DNA from 3 places in the Rothia sp. SD9660Na genome. Region 2 is predicted to be linked to each of the others. Evidence: riboswitches for the same ligand, from Rfam matches in the RefSeq annotation. Region 2 holds a riboswitch; each other region holds the start of a gene.

Region 1 (3,266 bases), 160 kb from region 2:
CGGACGCCCCCCGCTCAGGGACCGGTTCAAGGGCCAGCTCAACCTGGGGTGCGCTTGCGATAGTCAGACCGGTTTCTTTGCCGTCCAAGAGGATGGTCAAGCCCACCTCATCGGCAGATTCCAGCAACTGCCAGAGCAGTGAGGAATCCACATTTGAGACAGAAGCCCAATCGCGGTGTGAGGAGTAGATGGACTGGGACCCGCGAATAACCGCATAAAACTCATTGAACCAGGCGGCGTGCTCGGGGAGCAGGCCGGTGCCAGCAGACCCGGCGGCAGAGCCCGAAAACTTCTCCCAGCTCAAACCGCCCTTGATCCACTTGCCGCGGGCCCCCATCATGAGGGGCCGGGCCTCCAACGAGATACGAGGAGCCCCACTATTCTTGGTCCAGCCGTACTTACCGGGAACTACCAGGCGCACATCAAGAGCGCCGGTTACCCGGTGGTTGCGGCTATCGTAGCTGGGGCGGGCAGCAAGAGAATGAGCCAGGGAGCGCTGCCAAGCCGGCAGGGACTGCCCGACCCGGGCACCTGCGTCTGGCTGGCCGTCCTCACCGGTTTGCCCGTTCTTGTACTCCTTCAGCAAATCTGCTGCCCGCTGCAGACCCATGGTGTCGGCCAGCTGCAAGATTTCCTGCACCTTCTCATTAGCGCCACCGGGCTGGTCTGCGCCGGGTGCCGGGCGGTTCTCCCTGGTCTTCCAGGTGCTTGAGGATGCCGTCATGGCCCGCTTGGCCTTGGCCGTGCGGTCGATGGCGGTCAGCATCAGTGCCACCGCGTGCTTACAGTTGTGGGCCACCGGGCAGGAGCAGGTCGAGGAAAAAGCGTAGGAGCCAGCGGCAACCTCGGAGGGGAAAGCCACCCGCGCGGTGTAGGGGGCAGAACCAGAGCCAGCCACCTGCCCTTCCAGCACCCGGGCCTGCTCATCATAGGTGTATCGGATGACGTTGCCTTCCCGCATGTACCTCTGCCCCCGCGTGTAGGCACGAGAGCCCACCTGCCGAATAATGGCGGGGGCTGTCACCGGGATTTCAGGGAAAGAAGTAGACACAGGCGCACCTTCACAACAGAGCAAATACCTAGTCTTCTAGCGTATCGCACCGCCTTACCCACAGCGCCCACGGGCTGGTTCATCACAGTAAGAAAAATTTCTGAGAACGGTGTTTACAGAAGCGCTGAGAGCGGGTTATGCTTTTACCAGCTTCAAGAGATTCAACTGTCAAGCTCCGACTTTGGTTGAACGCCAACCCCATGTTCACGGGTGGCTCGGATGACGAAGCGGTCTGCATCGCGCATTTCGGCGCTGTTTGGTGCAGGCAAGAGCAAGTTTCGAAAGGAATGCGCACTTTACGCGCAACGACGGCATGTCAAACGCTCGACCTCACGCCCACCGTCCTCACATCACCGTTCAGAAGAACATCTCTGCTGCCTCTGTACCCGCCCGCGGCGGCTACACCGCAATGAGCATCCAGGACTACACCCGCATCTCCAACGAGCGCAGCGAATTCCTCAACTTCCTGCTGGCCCCCAACCCCAGCGGTATCCCTGCAACTGAGTACGGTGTTCTGAAAGCTGCATGAGCCAGGTAGGTCTGCTTCTCGATTCCGATGTCCTTGCCGAGATTCGCAAGGCCACCCCGCACCCGCAGGTAGTGAACTGCCTACGCCGCCGCTCCTACCGCACCATGTACATCTCGGTACTCAGCCTTGGTGAACTCAAGGGGCTTTACCCCTACCCAGAAACCGAACGCTGGCTCGCTGAGCTCATGGACCGCTTCGACTCTCACGTGCTAGAAGTCGATGCGAAGGTATCACTGGAGTGGGCCGGACGCCACGCCGAGAAGCATCTTCACCTGGTGGGTGGGCAGCGCCCCGCCCCCCTCGCCACAGCGGCCCTTGAGGGCCTGATGGCTGCCACCGCCACCGTCCATCAGCTTGAGATTATTTCGAGCAAGGCCGAGATTTATAAGTCCTGGGGCGTCCCGGCGGTGGATCCCTGGGAAGACTAGAGCCTGCAATATAGGTTCCACAGGCTCACGCTGGATGGAGCCCAGCAGCTTCGCTGTGAGCCTGCAAAACCTTTAGTAATCTCGCGTTCTCGCTATTGCGGCTGCCACCAGCCGGCGGGGTAGCACCCGTGCGGCTGCGACCGTTAGTTTGTAGGGTAAGGACGGCACACAGATCGGCTTACCTGCCGTGACCGCAGCGATACCTTCGGCAACGACCCGCTGGGGGCTCAGCCATAAAAAGTCCGGTAGGCGGGGCTCGCCCTGGCCCATGGCGTCGTGGAATTCCGACCGGGTTAGGCCCGGGCATAGGGCCGTCACGTGGATACCCCGGCCCGAATACTGCAGGTGGGCCGATTCTGAGGCCACCACCAGGAAACGTTTAACTGCCGAGTAGGTGCCGCCGGGGGTAAAGGCTGCCACCGAGGCAACGTTAATAATGCGGCCCCGCCCGCGCGGCAGCATGGTAAGAATCGCCGTGTGCATGAGCTGGAGCGGGACCCTAGCCAACACGTCGACCTGGTCTAAGTGGCGCTCTACGGGCGCGGCATCAAAGCTCTTGCCAAGCCCGAAACCCGCGTTATTGACCAGTATCTCCACGGGGCGCTCAACCTGCTGTAGGCGCTCAACCAGGCGGGCGACATCCTGCTCCACCAGCAAATCGGCAGGGATTACCTCAACATCTACCGCGAACCTGCTGCGCAGCTGGGCTGCTAGTTCTTCTAGAGCCTCGGCCCGCCGGGCAGTGAGTACCAGGTTGTACCCGGCTGCTGCATACTGGCGGGCAAACTCGGCCCCGATACCTGCTGAAGCGCCGGTAACCATCACATACGAAGTTTCACTGCTCATAGCTCCCATTCTACCGCCGGGGCGAGATGGGCCGGTTATCTTCACCGCACTCTTACCTCGCACGCCAGCGTCATCAGGCACACAACAGAGAAACATGACATGATGAAAGACGATGAATACCACCGCTCACCCCAAACGTTCCCTCCCTATGCCCCTGTGGCTGCAGGGCTCAGTTGAACTTGCCCTCGTGGCGCTGGCCTCTTACCTCACCGTCGTCCTGCTCCTGGTGGCGGTCTGGTACACCAACGGCTTCAGCAGCAGCGGTACCCTAGCCGGTGCTGTCTCTGCGGCCGGGCACCTGTGGTTGCTGGTTCACGGAGTGCCCCTGAACATGAACATTCCCGAGCAGGGGGTCTTCTCAGCGGTGACCGGAACTATGAGCCTGGTGCCTCTGGGTCTCACCCTGATTCCC
Region 2 (3,266 bases):
CCAGATAGCCGGTGCCCTCCACGTCGATGATATCGGTGGAGTACTCGATACCGGCGTTCCGCTTCATAATGAGGGTGGGCTCTAGCTGGCCCAGCTCGTGGATATTGATAATGCGGGTCTCTGAGTACTCAGAGTTGGATGAGGTAATGACTACGTGGGTACGGGAGGACGACATGCCAGCACCCAACCAGAGGCCGTTATCGTCCTCGCGGTAGAGGGCAAAATCTTCAGAGGCGCTGGTGCCAATGGCGTGGGCACGCACTTCGTAGGGGCGCCAGGACTCATCGGCCACCGAATAAATCAGGTGCTTGGCTCCAGAGGCAAAGAAGGCCCCTGCAAAGACGTCCTCAATTTTCTCTTCCAGAATCTCTCCGGTATCGAGGTTCTTGAAGTACTGGGTGTAGCGCTCATCGCCTGAATCGTCCACACCGAAGGTCAGCAAGGAACCGTCGCGGGTGACCTGGAAGGATCCCAGGGAGAAAAAGGCCATATCGCGGGCAAATTCGTTGCAGTCCAGCACCACCTGCTCACCGTCGAGCGGTTCACCGGGACGGACGACCGGCGGCTGGTAGCGCTCTTCAACGCTACCCTCGGTCAGGGCAGGGACGCGGCACATGACCGGGTACTGCTCACCGGCAACCGTGCGATTAAAGTACCACCAGGCCCCGCGGCGCGAGGGCACAGACATATCGGTGAGCTGGGTACGGCCCTTAATCTCTTCAAAAATAGCGTCCCGAAGGGGCTGTTGATCTTCTGTGACCGCCTCGGTAAAGGCGTTCTCAGCGCGTAGATGCTCTAGAACCTCGGCGCTTTCCTTATCGCGCAACCACTCGTAGTGATCAACAAAAGTATCACCGTGATGGGTGCGCGCAAGGGGCACGCGCTTGGCAAGAGGAGGAGTCAGAGACATCATCAGCCCTTTCGTAAAAACTCGCTTCCCACCATTCTAAATGACGCTCACAGAACGTAACGTACGCAATACAAGGACACATGCTGAAACTTTAGAGCCCTTTCTTGACGCTCCCCGGGTGAGCCAGCCAGACTAGAAACAGGTCAAGAGAACCAGCGCTAAGCCCCAGCTCGCTGGTCGGCAACCCTCCACTCGCGGTGGGGTGCCCTGGGTGAAGACCGGGCGTACCCACCGAGAACCAGGTACGCAAGCGCGGGACCGATGTGCCTCTATCTTCTGCGAGGGCATCAGATTCTTTTCCTCCTGACCCGGGCGGAAGATACGGCATGCGGCCCGTTTCAACTGAACACTGAAACAACGATCTCCCTAGGAGTAACCGCATGACCACCGAGAACACCGTTCCCACCCCCTCCAACCCCACCGGCTGGAAGTTCGAAACCCAGCAGATTCACGCTGGCCAGGAACCTGACCCGGCAACCGGCGCTCGCGCCCTGCCCATCTACCAGACCACGTCCTTTGTCTTCAAGGACTCCGCCCAGGCAGCAGGCCGCTTCGCCCTCTCAGAGCTGGGCCCCATCTACTCCCGTATCAACAACCCCACCCAGGAAGCCGTTGAAAACCGTATCGCTGCCCTCGAAGGTGGCGTCGGGGCCCTGTTGCTCGCCAGCGGCCAGGCAGCCTCAACCTTCGCAATCCTGAACATCGCCGGGGCCGGGGACCACATCGTTGCCTCCCCTTCCCTCTACGGCGGCAGCTTCAACCTGCTCAAGTACACCCTCAAGAACCTCGGCATCGAAACCACCTTCGTTGACGACCCTGCCGACCCCGAGTCCTGGCGAGCAGCAGCCCGCGAGAACACCAAGGCCTTCTACGCAGAAACCCTGCCCAACCCTCGCGGCGATGTGCTTGATATTGAGGCTGTTTCGACCGTGGCCCACGAGGTTGGGGTGCCGCTCATCGTCGATAACACCATTGCCACCCCCTACCTGCTCAACCCCATCAAGTATGGCGCTGACGTGGTCATCCACTCAGCCACCAAGTACCTGGGCGGCCACGGCACCTCGGTCGGCGGCGTTATCGTCGACTCCGGTAACTTCGACTATGGCGCCTACCCCGAGAAGTACCCCCTCTTCAACCAGCCCGACGAAAGCTACCACGGCCTGGTCTATGCCCGCGATCTCGGTGCAGATGGGGCTTTTGGGGTCAACCTCTCCTACATCCTTAAAGCCCGGGTCTCTCTGCTGCGCGACCTCGGCTCATCCATCTCACCGACCAACGCCTTCAATATTGCCATCGGTCTTGAGACCCTCTCCCTGCGCGTCGAGCGCCACGTAGAGAATGCCCTCAAGGTTGCCCAGTTCCTCAAGGACCATCCCCAGGTCGAATCTGTCACCTACTCCGGCCTGCCTGATTCCCCCTACTACGACCTGGCCCAAAAGTACCTGCCCAAGGGGGCTGGCGCCGTCCTCGGCTTCACCCTCAAGGACGCCGACGCCGCAACCGCCCAGAAGTTCGTGGACTCCCTCTCCTTGCACTCCCTGCTGGTCAATATTGGCGATGTGCGTTCACTTGCTGTCCACCCGGCCTCCACCACCCACAGCCAGTCCACCACCGAAGAGCTTGAAGCCATCGGTATCAGCCCAGCCTTCATCCGCCTCTCGGTAGGGATCGAGCACATCGATGACATTCTCGCCGACCTCGACCTCGGCTTTGCCGCTATCCGCTAAGGAAAGGTAGCTCAATGACGACAGCACGTCCCGCTGACAGTGCCCCCCATCGCACCGACGGCGTCCTCACCCACGCCTCTATCGGTGACCTGACCCTCGAATCAGGGGTAGTACTACCCGACATCACCATCGGGTACGAAACCTGGGGCACCCTCAACGAGGCGGGCGACAACGCCATCCTGATCCTGCACGCCCTGACCGGCGACACCCACGTCTCGGCAGGGCGAGTAGGGGCGGACGCCAGTGAGCAGGACCGCGAAGCCGCTGAAGCCGCCGGCTGGTGGCCCACCGCAGTTGGCCCCGGCCGCGTCATCGACACCGACAAATACTTCGTCATCTCACCCAATATACTCGGTGGCTGCTACGGCTCCACCGGCCCCGCCTCACCAGCCCCCGCCAGCATCGACCCCGACCGTAGGCCCTGGGGATCCTGCTTCCCCCTGGTTACCATCCGCGACGGCGTCCACGCCGAAAAGCGCCTACTCGACCAGCTGGGCGTCACCTCCCTCCACCACGTTATCGGTGGCTCCCTGGGAGGCGCCCGCGCCGCAGAATGGGCCGTCACCTACCCCGACCTCGTCCGCTCCTGCGCCGTCATCGCCTCCGGCCCCGCAGCTACCGCCGAACAG
Region 3 (3,266 bases), 330 kb from region 2:
GTGCGGTCCCAGACAACCTGGGCGGTTTCAAGCTCAATTCCGGAGCCGTCCGCCAGGATCTGTACGGCCTCTTGCTCGTTGGCGAGTGCCCAGTCGCGGGCGTATTCGTAGATATCAACGATGGCCTGGGCGGCTTCGGGGTCGCTCTCGATGAACTCCTCGGTGGCGTTCAAGAAGCCGTAGGTGTTGAAGTCAACGTTGCGGTAGAAGAGGGTGTTGCCGTCCTCAATTTCGGCGCTGGCCATGATAGGGTCAAGGCCGCTCCAGGCGTCTACGGTGCCCTGGTTGAGGGCGGTGCGGCCGTCGGCGTGCTGGAGCTGCTCGATGGTGACCTCATCGGGCGATACACCTGCTTCTTCAAGAGCTTGGAGCAGGAAGAAGTAGGGGTCGGTGCCCTTGGTGACGGCTACCTTTTTACCGGCCAGGTCTTTCACCGATGAGATACCGGTGTCGGTGCGGGTCACCAGAGCGGACCACTCGGGCTGGGAGTAGAGATCAATCACCTGAATGGGGGAGCCGTTGGAACGAGCCAGCAGGGCAGCTGAGCCCGCGGTGGAACCCACATCAATGGCGCCAGAACGCAGAGCCTCATTCGCCTTATTTGATCCAGCGGACTGTACCCACTCGACGTCCTTACTCTGCTCTTCCAGGGCGGTCTCAAGCCACCCCTTTTCCTTGATAATCAGGGAGAGTGGGTTGTAGGTGGCGTAGTCGATGGTGACGGTGGTGTTGCCCGCTGCGGCAGAAGTGTCGGCGGTAGAAGCGTTTTCCCCTGCTAGGCACCCGGTCAGTAGTAGGGTGCCGGTTGCGAGCAGGGCAGAGGTAGTGGTGAGACGAGAAATGAGTGACATGTGTGTTCCTAGTGTTCTTCAACGCCGAGTTCGGCCAAAAGTTCTTTACGCAGGGTGGCAAGCGCCGGGTTGCCGCGGTCGCGCGGGCGGTGATCGGGCACCTCAACAATGCGGGCAATCGTCGCGGGCGCGGCGGGGTCCGGCTTACCCAGCACAATCACCCGGTCTGAGAGGTAGAGTGCTTCTTCCACGTCGTGGGTGACCAGCAGGACGGTGGCCGGGTCGTGGGCATGAATATCGAGCAGCAGGTCCTGCATGTTGATGCGAGTCAGGGCATCGAGAGCGCCGAAGGGCTCATCGAGCAGAAGGATGCCGGGGTTCCGTGCCAGTGCCCGGGCCAGGGATGCGCGCTGAGCCATGCCACCGGAAATCTCACGGGGGCGGTGCTGGGCGTAGTCTGCCAACCCCACAACGTCCAGAAGGCGGGCAACCTGCTCGCGGGCAACGTCCTTGGGGGTGCCCTTGGGCAGACCCAGCGCCACGTTCTTCTCAACGGTGCGCCAGGGCAGTAGGCGCGGTTCCTGGAAGCCGATAGCTACACGGGAATCGAGACCCCGTACCGGGCTACCGTCGATGGTAACGGTACCGGCGGTCGCAGCCCCCAGACCGGCAGCAGCCCGCAGCAGGGTTGATTTGCCGCAGCCCGAGGAACCAATAATCGAGATAATCTCACCCGGGTAGGCGGTAAAAGAAACGTTTTTAAGGACGGTGCGGGTCTCCCCGCGCTCGCCGATGAAGGTCTTGCCGACGGCATTGAAGTCGATTTCGCAGGCGGTGAGGGTGGTGGGGGTGCCTTCTAGCGTGGGTGCGCTCATGCTTTCTCCATCGTCTCTTGGCGTTAGCACCGACCCCTGGGGTAGGGAGGTTGCTGCGACGTCGTGGAGCCAAGTCTCTCGGTCGCTCTGGATGGTTAACGCTTTCAACGCTAGGGGCGTTTGGTGGAACTGGGCAAGAGTATGACGCGGTATTTCGGCCGGTTACGAGTGTGACGCTGTGGGTTGATCTGACCGGAACCCGCAGACGTCCGTAACAGAGCTCAACACGCGCCACAATGTGAAACGTAGCCCGAGATGCTTGCACCTGGGCGGGCTGGGCGGGCTACACTAAATCTCAAGATCAAGAGTCCCAACGTCAAGCTCTGGCTAGTTGGGCGGCAACCCTCTCCCGTAGCGGGGTGCCCCAGATGAGGATCAGGCAGTAATGCAAGTACGGCGCAACCAGGCGCCACCTCCGCGAAGGCTCGGCGCCTTTTACTTTGGGTAAGGACGCCAGTGGCAGCACGGGCGCGGAGGGCCAAGCACCACCTGTGAAAGGGCCCGGTTCATGACCGAGAAGAAGCGCATCGTCGTCAACGCCTTCGATATGACCACCACCAGCCACCAGAGCTTTGGCCTGTGGCGTCACCCCCGCAACCGCGCGGATGAGTACAACACCATCAAGTACTGGACCGACCTGGCTAAGGTCTGCGAGAAGGGCCTCTTTGATGCGGTCTTCATTGCGGATGTGGTCGGTGTTTACGATGTCTACAAGGATTCAGTAGCTCCCGTGCTGAAGGACGGCGCCCAGGTTCCTGTGGGTGACCCCTTCCTGCAGATTTCTGCTATGGCTGCTGTCACCGAGCACCTGGGCTTTGGCGTTACCGCTGCCGTGACCTACAACCAGCCCTACACCCTGGCCCGCTCCTACTCCACCCTGGATCATCTGACCGGTGGCCGCGTGGGCTTCAACGTGGTGACCTCCTACCTGCAGTCTGCTGCTGAGAACCAGGGTCTGCCCGGTCAGATTGAGCACGATGAGCGGTACGAGATTGCCGAAGAGTTCCTCGACGTCTGCTACAAGCTGTGGGAAGGCTCCTGGGAGGACGGCTCTGTGCCCCGCGACCGTGAAAACGGTATCTTCGCTGACCCCTCTAAGGTTCACCCTATCCTGCACAAGGGCAAGTACTTCCAGGTACCCGGCATCGCCCTGACCGAGCCTTCACCCCAGCGCACCCCGGTGATTTTCCAGGCCGGTGCGTCCTCCCGCGGCCAGGCTTTCTCAGGCCAGCACGCCGAGGCTATCTTCATCACCGCCCTGCGCCCCCACCTGACTAAGGTGCTGACCGAGCGCATCCGCAACGAGGCTGAAAAGGCCGGCCGCAAGCGTGATGACGTGAAGATTCTGGCTATGCTCTCCGTTGTTGTGGACGAGACCGACGAGAAGGCTCAGGCCAAGTACGCCGAGTACCTCAAGTACCAGAACGTTGAGGCATCCCAGGGCATCATCGGCGGCTGGAGCGGTCTTGACCTGGATCAGTTCGATGAGGACGAGGCCCTTAAGTACGTTGAGACCGAGTCGATCCAGTCCTTCCTGACCCCCTTCACCCTGCAGGATAAGGAGAAGGAGTGGACCCGCAAGGACATCGCCGAGCACTGC

The links. Region 2 has a riboswitch for S-adenosylmethionine ahead of QM007_RS08585 (O-acetylhomoserine aminocarboxypropyltransferase/cysteine synthase family protein). Riboswitches for the same ligand answer to the same signal wherever they lie in the genome.
Region 1: it holds a riboswitch for S-adenosylmethionine, as region 2 does, so the genes downstream of both, QM007_RS09305 (nuclease PIN) here and QM007_RS08585 (O-acetylhomoserine aminocarboxypropyltransferase/cysteine synthase family protein) in region 2, are expected to answer to the same signal.
Region 3: it holds a riboswitch for S-adenosylmethionine, as region 2 does, so the genes downstream of both, QM007_RS10055 (ABC transporter ATP-binding protein) here and QM007_RS08585 (O-acetylhomoserine aminocarboxypropyltransferase/cysteine synthase family protein) in region 2, are expected to answer to the same signal.

What each region holds. Positions count from the first base shown of each region.
Region 1 is NZ_CP125946.1:1,977,274-1,980,539, reverse strand. It holds gene QM007_RS09310 (DEAD/DEAH box helicase) at 1-1,051, opposite strand, end outside; SAM riboswitch class IV at 1,202-1,329, shown strand; gene QM007_RS09305 (nuclease PIN) at 1,365-1,580, shown strand; gene QM007_RS09300 (PIN domain-containing protein) at 1,577-2,008, shown strand; gene QM007_RS09295 (SDR family NAD(P)-dependent oxidoreductase) at 2,081-2,854, opposite strand; gene QM007_RS09290 (cell division protein PerM) at 2,967-3,266, shown strand, end outside.
Region 2 is NZ_CP125946.1:1,818,309-1,821,574, reverse strand. It holds gene QM007_RS08590 (S9 family peptidase) at 1-913, opposite strand, end outside; SAM riboswitch class IV at 1,052-1,169, shown strand; gene QM007_RS08585 (O-acetylhomoserine aminocarboxypropyltransferase/cysteine synthase family protein) at 1,291-2,637, shown strand; gene metX (homoserine O-acetyltransferase MetX) at 2,652-3,266, shown strand, end outside.
Region 3 is NZ_CP125946.1:2,150,298-2,153,563, reverse strand. It holds gene QM007_RS10060 (aliphatic sulfonate ABC transporter substrate-binding protein) at 1-851, opposite strand, end outside; gene QM007_RS10055 (ABC transporter ATP-binding protein) at 860-1,666, opposite strand; SAM riboswitch class I at 1,671-1,764, opposite strand; SAM riboswitch class IV at 1,966-2,066, shown strand; gene QM007_RS10050 (LLM class flavin-dependent oxidoreductase) at 2,175-3,266, shown strand, end outside.